4 regions of the Streptomyces sp. NPDC107517 genome follow, and region 4 is predicted to be linked to each of the others. Evidence: riboswitches for the same ligand, from Rfam matches in the RefSeq annotation. Region 4 holds a riboswitch; each other region holds the start of a gene.
What was found. A riboswitch is a leader RNA that binds a small molecule or an ion and turns the genes downstream of it on or off. The one in region 4 is predicted to bind cobalamin.
Positions count from the first base shown of each region.

Region 1: linked by a shared signal. The riboswitch ahead of nicT (Nickel transporter NicT) and the one ahead of ACZ67T_RS32555 (ABC transporter substrate-binding protein) in region 4 are both predicted to bind cobalamin.
Region 2: linked by a shared signal. The riboswitch ahead of metE (5-methyltetrahydropteroyltriglutamate--homocysteine S-methyltransferase) and the one ahead of ACZ67T_RS32555 (ABC transporter substrate-binding protein) in region 4 are both predicted to bind cobalamin.
Region 3: linked by a shared signal. The riboswitch ahead of ACZ67T_RS07400 (cobalamin biosynthesis protein) and the one ahead of ACZ67T_RS32555 (ABC transporter substrate-binding protein) in region 4 are both predicted to bind cobalamin.

Region 1 is NZ_JBVJPM010000007.1:92,351-94,541, reverse strand. Features, by position in the region: gene ACZ67T_RS18365 (GNAT family N-acetyltransferase) at 1-15, shown strand, start outside; gene ACZ67T_RS18360 (inorganic diphosphatase) at 64-603, shown strand; gene ACZ67T_RS18355 (ArsR/SmtB family transcription factor) at 639-1,001, opposite strand; cobalamin riboswitch at 1,091-1,314, shown strand; gene nicT (Nickel transporter NicT) at 1,344-2,191, shown strand, end outside.
Region 2 is NZ_JBVJPM010000044.1:6,183-8,373, reverse strand. Features, by position in the region: gene metE (5-methyltetrahydropteroyltriglutamate--homocysteine S-methyltransferase) at 1-1,285, opposite strand, end outside; cobalamin riboswitch at 1,449-1,684, opposite strand; partial or broken gene ACZ67T_RS42545 (3-hydroxyacyl-CoA dehydrogenase family protein) at 1,863-1,991, opposite strand.
Region 3 is NZ_JBVJPM010000002.1:806,265-808,455, reverse strand. Features, by position in the region: gene ACZ67T_RS07410 (inorganic phosphate transporter) at 1-414, shown strand, start outside; gene ACZ67T_RS07405 (hypothetical protein) at 430-651, shown strand; cobalamin riboswitch at 762-903, shown strand; gene ACZ67T_RS07400 (cobalamin biosynthesis protein) at 1,015-1,956, shown strand; gene ACZ67T_RS07395 (cobyric acid synthase) at 1,953-2,191, shown strand, end outside.
Region 4 is NZ_JBVJPM010000018.1:63,154-65,344, forward strand. Features, by position in the region: gene rpmG (50S ribosomal protein L33) at 1-100, opposite strand, end outside; gene rpmB (50S ribosomal protein L28) at 166-402, shown strand; gene rpsN (30S ribosomal protein S14) at 402-707, shown strand; cobalamin riboswitch at 1,037-1,220, shown strand; gene ACZ67T_RS32555 (ABC transporter substrate-binding protein) at 1,332-2,191, shown strand, end outside.

The DNA.
Region 1 (2,191 bases), on a different contig from region 4:
TTCCCGATCGGCTGACGCGCCCGCACTCCCGGGAGGACACTCGGGGTGGACGAGGAGGCTGGCTTGGACAACGAGGTCCGACACACCGACGCAGCCCACGGCACCGACGCGGTCCACGCGTTCGACGTCACCGTGGAGATCCCCCAAGGCTCCCGCAACAAGTACGAGATGGACCATTCCGTCGGCCGGATAAGACTCGACCGGATGCTGTTCACCTCCACCCAGTACCCCGCGGACTACGGATACATCGAGGGCACGCTGGGGCGCGACGGCGATCCGCTCGACGCGCTCGTCCTGGTGGGCGATCCGACGTTCCCCGGCTGCACCGTCGAGTGCCGCGCCATCGGCATGTTCGTGATGCGGGACGAGAAGGGCATGGACGAGAAGGTCCTGTGCGTGCCCGCGCACGATCCGCGCCATACCTCCGTGCAGGACATCGAGGACATCCCCGAGTTCGACCGCCTGGAGATCACGCACTTCTTCGAGGTCTACAAGGACCTGGAGCCCGGCAAGTCCGCCGAGGGCTCGCACTGGGAGGGGCGCGACCTCACGTACGCGGAGATCACCGCCGCGCGCCGCCGGGCCGACGGCCGACAGGACTGAAGGACGGAGCGGCAGGCCACGACGGCGCGCACGTGTCAGTGCGCGCCGTCCGTCGCGCAGTGCTTGAGAAGGTCCGCGGTCGCCGCGTCGACGACGCGGTAGCGCACGATCCTGCCCTCCTTCTCCCCCTCGACCACTCCGGCCGCGCGCAGCAGCCGCAGCGCCTGTGAGACCGCCGGGTCGTTCATGCCCGTCGCGACGGCGAGATCCGACACGGCCAGCGGCCCCGCCCGGTACAGCGCGAGGAGCAGCGCGAGGCGGCGGGGATCGGCGAGCAGCGAGAACCGGTCGGCCCAGGCGCGGACATGTCCTGGCTCACCGATGGCGGCGATGGCTTCGCAGACCCGGTGGCCGTCGATCGTGCGGCGGTCGGCGCGCTCGGCAGGGACGAGATGCATGGCCCCATCCTCGCAGCCACCGATGTGATCTTGAATACCCGCGCACACCTACGCAGCTGTGCAGCCTTGCAGGCGTCACCGACCGGCCTCTACTGTGGGCGGGCCGTGGTGCTCGGGAATTCGGTGACGGTCCCTCAAAAGACCCAGACCGAAGCGGCCCTCGCCACTGTGATCGGGCCCCGGGTCCCTCGGCAACGAGACGACTCGGGACGCCTCGCCCCACCACGCCACTGGCTGCCGCGCGCAGCTGGGAAGGCCGGGGCGGACGCGGACACCCGTCAGCCAGGAGACCGGCCACGGCATCTCACGAAGTGATTCCACGAGGTGTTGGAGCGTGACCGCATGACCCTGCCCGTAAAGTCCCCGGCGACCGGACGCGACGCGTTCCACTGGCGGCGCGAGGACACCGTCCGCACCGCCGGGCTCCTCGCGGTGATCGCCGCACTCCATGTCGTCGCGTTCGGCGTGCTGTTCCTGCTCGTCGTGCCGGAGCACTACGAGGTGGGGTCGAAGGCCTTCGGCATCGGCCTCGGCGTCACCGCGTACACCCTGGGGATGCGGCACGCGTTCGACGCGGACCACATCGCCGCGATCGACAACACCACCCGCAAGCTGATGGCCGACGGCAAGCGCCCGGTGTCGGTGGGGTTCTGGTTCGCGCTCGGCCACTCCAGCGTGGTGGTCGTGCTCGCCGCGCTGATCGCCGGCGGCACCCAGCTCGCCGGGCGGATCATGAACGAGGGGTCCGCCACCCATCAGACGCTCGGCGTCATGGGCACCACCATCTCCGGGTCCTTCCTCTACCTCATCGCGGCGCTCAACCTCGTCGCCCTGGTGGGGATCCTGCGGGTGTTCCGGGCGATGCGCGCGGGCTCGTACGACGAGGCCGAGCTCGAACAGCACCTGGATTCACGGGGGTTCATGAACCGGATCCTCGGCCGGTTCACCAAGTCCATCACCCGCCCGGGCCAGATGTACCCGCTCGGCTTCCTCTTCGGCCTCGGCTTCGACACGGCGACCGAGGTGACGCTGATGGTGATGGCGGGCAGCGGCGCGGCGGCCGGACTGCCCTGGTACGCGATCCTGTGCCTGCCGCTCCTGTTCGCCGCCGGTATGAGCCTGTTCGACACCCTGGACGGGACGTTCATGAACTTCGCGTACCAGTGGGCGTTCTCGAACCCGGTGCGCAA
Region 2 (2,191 bases), on a different contig from region 4:
TCCGCTCGGCGTACGGCTGGGAGCGGCGTGCGTCGGTGTCGGTGACGGCCGTGACGCGGGTGCGGACGGCCGGGTCGTAGGTGATCGGCGATCCGGCGCGCGAGGCCAAGTCGGCCTTGTTGGCCGCGAGTTCGGCCGCGATGGTGTCGGTTCCCTGGGCCAGGCCCTTGGCGAGGGTGGCCACCTCGGTGGTCTTCTGCCGGGCGAAGGCGAGCCAGCGCAGGATCTGGGGCTCGATGTCCCGCTCGAGGGATGCGTCGAGCGGTACGTGGAGCAGTGAGCAGGAAGCGGCGACGTCGACCCGGTCGGCAAGGCCCAGCAGGGTGCCGAGCGTGCTGAGGGACTTCTCGAGGTCGTTGAGCCAGATGTTGCGGCCGTTGACGACACCGGCGACCAGGCGCTTGCCGGGCAGGCCGCCGACTGCGGCGAGGGCGTCGAGGTTCGCGGCGGCGGCCTCGGTGAAGTCGAGGGCGAGACCGTCGACCGGTGCCTTGGCCAGTACTGGCAGGGCGTCACCCAGACGTCCGAAGTAGGAGGCCACCAGCAGCTTCGGGCGGTCCGTGAGGGCGCCCAGGTCGCGGTAGGCGCGTGCGGCGGCGTTCAACTCGGCCGGAGTGCGGTCCTGGACGAGGGCGGGTTCGTCGAGCTGCACCCACTCGGCGCCGGCGGCGCGCAGATCGGCGAGCACGTCGGCGTACACGGGCAGCAACCGGTCCAGCAGTGTCAGCGGGTCGAAGTCCGCGGCGACACCCGGCGCGGGCTTCGCGAGCAGCAGATACGTGACCGGGCCGACGAGGACCGGCCGGGCGGACAAGCCCTGAGCGAGGGCTTCCCCGAGTTCGGTGACCTGCTTGGTGGAGTCGGCGGTGAACGCGGTGTCCGGGCCCAACTCCGGTACCAGATAGTGGTAGTTGGTGTCGAACCACTTGGTCATCTCCAGCGGCGCCACGTCCTGCGTGCCGCGAGCCATGGCGAAGTACCCGTCGAGGGCGTCGACGGCGACGGCGGCGCGGTGGCGCTCGGGGATCGCGCCCACCATGACGGTGGTGTCGAGGACGTGGTCGTAGCAGGAGAAGTCGCCGGTGGGGACTTCTCCGATGCCCGCGTCGGCGAGCTCCTGCCAGTTGATCCGGCGCAGGTCGGCGGCGGTGGCGCGGAGGGCGTCGGCGGTGACGCGGCCCTGCCAGTAGCCCTCGATCGCCTTCTTCAGCCGGCGGTTCCGTCCCTGGCGGGGGTAGCCGTACACGGTGGCCCGTGCTGCCGCGGCCGCGGTCTTGGTGGTCACGGAGATCTCCTTCGAGAGACGTATCCCTGGGATCCCGGAGACCGACGCGGTCAAGAAGGAGTGGCAGACCGGCGGCACGTCCTCGCGCGGCAAGGCGCGGTCGTCCGCTCGGTACGTACGCCGACCCGCCCTCGAGGTCACCGGAATGTCCGCGCGCGCGTCGTACGGGCACGGGCAGATGGCAGGTCTTCGGACTCGTGGGCGCGCCTCGTCACGTACGGAACTCGTACGAGGCTCCTACTGGCCATCGCTTCCCAGGTCCCGTTCGTCGGGGCCCAGTGCGTGATGACGGCGGTCGTTCCCACTCACCGCTGCGGGGCAGTCCCGGATTCCCACCGGGTTCCCTCTTGCGACACTCCCGTCTGGCGGACGGGGCGAACCAGCTGCGTCGGTCACCCTACGGGTCGCCGGTCGGGCGATGGCAGGGAGTCCGGGTTTCGGACGGTGAGGTGTGACACGTCTGTGGGGGAAAGCAGCCAGCGGGCGGAGCGGGAGACGGTCCCCGTGCGCCGTCTCCCGCCTCGTCCGCTCGCCGCCGCCGGGCCCTCATCCCGGCAGCGGTACCCGGGCCTGCCTCTCAGCCCCGGTGGTCCTTGGCGGTGTGCGCGTCGTAGCGGTGAAAGCCGCGACCGGTCCTCCGGCCCAACAGCCCTGCCTCGACCATGCGTTGCAGCAGAGGAGGCGGCGCGTAGAGCGGCTCCTTGAACGCGCCCGGTAGCCATCGCGCACGTTCCGGTCGGCCGGCGAGCCGCGGCCGGCGCACCCGCCCCGCGATCCCGGTGAGCCCAAGGACCGCCACCAGAGCACCGCCGCCGTCGGCCCCGGAGCGAGGTGACGTACTCCGTGCAACGACAGGTATGTGTTGACCCAGGCGATGCCGCACCCGAGGAACAAGGAGAAGATGGC
Region 3 (2,191 bases), on a different contig from region 4:
GGCGCGGGCCTCGGCCGCAAGGGCGGCGTCGTCCGCTGGTCGACCGCGACCCGCATGTTCATCGCCTGGGGCCTGACCCTGCCGGCCGCCGGTCTGGTCGGCGCGGGCGCCGAGTTCCTCACCAAGCAGGGCTCGTGGGGCGTCGCCGTCACCGCGCTGCTCCTGATCGCCGGCGCCGGCACCATCTGGGCGCTGTCCCGGCGCAACGCGATCGACCACACGAACGTCACGGACGACGACATCGACGGCGTCGACGTCCCGGCCGAGCCCGCCGGCGTCGTGACCACCGCGATCGCGGCCGTCACCCCGCCGCCCGCCGGCACGGTCGCGGACCTGGACACCGACGTGAAGACCACCATCCCCGCCTCGCCCGCCCCGCCCTCGGCGGAGTCCGCGCGACCGGCCACGGTCTAAGGAAGCAGCAGCGCTATGCACATCGACTGGGCAGCACTCGGCTCCGTGTTCGGAGTCAGCCTCGTGATCACGGTGGCCCTCGTGGGCCTGTTCACCCTCGGCATCGTCGGGCTCGCCAAGCGGGAGTCGGCGACGGCCCAGGGCGGTTCGGCGGGGCTCGCCGTCTCCGGCGCGTACGCCTGCTTCGCCCTGTGCGCGGCGGCCGTCGGTTACGGGATCTTCCTGATCGTCGCCTGACCGGAGGTAACCGGCAGAAGTGCGGGGTGCGGGACGCGACGGCGTCCCGCACCCCGCTTCGTGTGGGCCTCAGCACACTCTCCCTTCGCAGGTCAACGGCAAGTTGACGGGCGTTCGGGGGGCGTGGTGGACTTCCGGGGCCATCTACGGCAGCAGGAGAGGAAGCCGGTGCGAATCCGGCGCGGTCCCGCCACTGTCACCGGGGAGTGATCCCCGCGAGCCAGGAACTCTCGCCGCCGGTCTCTTCCAACCAGGGCGTGGACACCCTGAGTGAGGACATATCGCCATGCGCGGCTGCCAGTTGCGGGTGCTCCCGCTCAGAGCGAGTACAAGGGTTCCCCTCGCCGTAGCGGCGGGCTGACCGTGCGGGCCGAGCGCGTCTTCGCGTACGGCAGCGCCGCCGGACTCCTCGGCGACCTCCTGATCGGCGATCCGCGCCGCGGGCATCCGGTCGCCGCGTTCGGACGGGCCGCGGGCGCCGTCGAGCGCGTGCTGTGGCGTGACCACCGCGGGTGGGGCGCCGTGCACACCGCCGTGTGCGCCGGGGGCGCCGCCCTCGCCGGTGGCCTCGCCGCGCGCGCCGCGCGCCGCTCCCCCGCCGCCTCCGTCGCGCTGACCGCCGCCGCCACCTGGGCGGTCGTCGGCGGTACGTCGCTGGGGCGCGAGGCGCGCGCCATCGGGAGCGCGCTGGCCGCCGGTGACGTGGACGCGGCGCGCGAACGGCTGCCGCATCTGTGCGGGCGCGACCCGCAGGCCCTGGACGCGGACGGGATCGCGCGGGCCGTCGTCGAATCCGTCGCCGAGAACACCTCCGACGCCGTCGTGGGCGCGCTCGTGTGGGGCGCCGTCGCCGGCGTCCCCGGGCTCGTCGCGTTCCGCGCCGTGAACACGCTGGACGCCATGGTCGGGCACAAGTCGGCCAGGTACCGCCGCTACGGCTGGGCCTCCGCACGCCTCGACGACGTGGCCGGCTGGCCCGGGGCGCGGCTGACCGGCGTGCTGGCCGCAATCGCGGGCGGCCGTCCGCGCGGCGCGCTCACGGCGTGGCGCGAGGACGCGCGACTGCACCCGAGCCCCAACGCCGGTGTCGTCGAGGCCTCGTTCGCGGGGGCGCTCGGAGTGCGCCTGGGAGGCACGTTGTCGTACGGCGGGCGGGTCGAGCACCGGCCCGTACTGAACGCGTCGGGCCGGGCCGTGGAGACCGCCGACATCGAGCGGGCGGCGCGGCTCTCGCGGCGCGTGAGCTGGCTGGCCCTCGGCGTGTGCGCCGCCGGGCGGGCACTGTTGCGGAGGGGGAAGTCGTGAGTGGTGGCGGACTGCTGGTGGCAGGGACCACGTCCGATGCCGGGAAGAGCGTGGTCACCGCGGGGATCTGCCGGTGGCTGGTGCGGCAGGGGGTGAAAGTCGCGCCGTTCAAGGGGCAGAACATGTCCCTCAATTCCTTCGTGACGCGCGAGGGCGCCGAGATCGGGCGGGCGCAGGCCATGCAGGCGCAGGCCGCACGCGTCGAGCCGAGCGCCCTGATGAACCCCGTGCTGCT
Region 4 (2,191 bases):
GGTCCGGGTCGTTGCGTCGGTTCTTGCGGGTCACGCAGGTGAAGCCGGTTCCGGCGGTGGAGCGGAGCTTGATGATCGGGCGTAGTTCGTTGCGGGTCATGACAGGTAGCATACGACAATGATTTCCATTATCGATACGTCGATGGAGAGAAAGGCAGCACCACCATGTCCGCACACTGCCAACTGACCGGCGCGCGGCCGGGCTTCGGCAAAAAGATCTCCCACTCGCACCGGCGCACGTCCCGCCGCTTCGATCCCAACGTCCAGAGCAAGCGCTACTGGCTGCCGAGCGAGAACCGCTACGTCCGGCTGCGGCTGAGCGCGCGGGGCATCAAGACGGTGGACGTGATCGGCGTCGAGGCCGCAGTCGCCCGGATCCGGGCCCGAGGGGAGCGCGTCTGATGGCGAAGAAGAGCAAGATCGAGAAGAACGAGAAGCGCAAGGAGATCGTGGCCCGCTTCGCCGAGCGGCGCGCCGAGTTGAAGGCCGTCCTGGCCTCCAAGCGGTACACCGAAGAGGAGAAGGCCGCGGCACAGGCGGAGCTGCGACGCCAGCCGAGGGATGCGAGCGCGACGCGCGTGCGCAACCGGGACAGCGTGGACGGCCGGCCTCGTGGACACCTGCGCAAGTTCGGCCTGTCGCGGGTGAGCGTGCGGGCTCAGGCACATGCCGGGAACCTGCCGGGAGTGACCAAGTCCTCCTGGTGACAGGATGCTTGGCCCATGGTGTCGGTCGGCGCCGACTTGCTCGCGCGGGCAGATGCCATGGGCCTGTTCTGCGCCTTGGGGCCTTTGGGGGCGTACGGGCCGTTCCCGGGTGCGAGCGGTGCCGTGGCGTCGCGAGGGCGTGCGCGTTTGGACGGGCGGCCTGTGGGCCTCGCCGCCGATCACCGGCGGGCGGCCCCTCACCCGCCGGGACGAGGAGGCCGGTGTGATTCCTGCGCGGTCCCGCCACTGGGACCGATGGTTCCGTAGGCGCGGGCGCCCTGCTTGAGGGGTGTGGTGCGCCGCCGGCCGCACCCGCTCGCGATGGGCCGCGACATGCTCTGCATAATGGCGCCATACATCTGTACGACGGGGACCAGGAAGCCGGTGTGAGTCCGGCGCGGTCCCGCCACTGTGACCGGGGAGCGACCTCCATGGCCACGGCCCTCCAGGGCCGGAAGGCGGGGTGAGCGGTGATCCGGGAGTCAGGAGACTGGCCCGTCGTCATCCGTTCTGTCCGGGGCGTGGACTCCCCAGGAAGAGGTCGACGATGCGTGTGCGGCCAAGCCGTGCGATGTGCCTCTGCGTCGATGCCACCTCCGGGCCCGGCTCCGGGAGCCCGCTGGCATGACCCCACCGTTCGCACGACGTCAGGTACTGGCCGGGGCAGGTGCGCTCGCGGCGGTGACAGCGCTGGCCGCCTGCTCCTCGTCACAGTCGAAGGGGAGCGGTAAGGGCTCCGGCGGTTCGGGGGTGCTGCGGGCCGCCTTCAGCGCGGGCGGTTCGCGGGAGACGCTCGATCCGCACCCCGCGCCGCTCTTCGTCGACCAGGCCCGTTCCAAAGCCCTGTACGACAGCCTGCTCACGTACAAGGACGACATGTCCGTGCGGAGCAGGCTCGCCGAGTCCTGGGAGAGCGACCGGGCCGGATCGACCTGGCGGATACGGCTGCGGGACGCCCGCTTCCACGACGGCAAACCGGTCACCGCCGCCGACGCGCTGTGGAACTACCGGCGCATCGCGGACCCGAAGACCACCGCCTCCTCGCAGCAGCTGTTCGCCTCCGTCGACTTCGCCGCCTGCCGCGCCTCGGGGCGTGACCTCACCCTCGTACTGCAAAAGCCCGACTTCGAGTTCCCGAGCGCGCTCGCCGCGGCCGGTACCGAGATCGTGCCGAAGGACACCAAGGACTTCCGGTCCCCGGTCGGGTCGGGGCCCTTCCGGTTCGCGTCCTTCACGCCTGGCGGCAAGGCGGTGTTCCGGGCGTGGGACGACCACTGGGCCGGGCGCCCGCACATCGACGAGCTGCAGTTCGTCCCCGTCAACGAGGAGCGGGCGCGGCTGAACGCGCTGCTGTCCGGACAGGTGGACTACGCCCATGACCTGTCCGCCGCCTCCGCCGCGCGGCTGAGCGGCCGGGACGGATTCACCCTCGCGCACAGCAAGTTCGCCACCATGCAGGCGATCCTTCTCCGCCTCGACCGGGC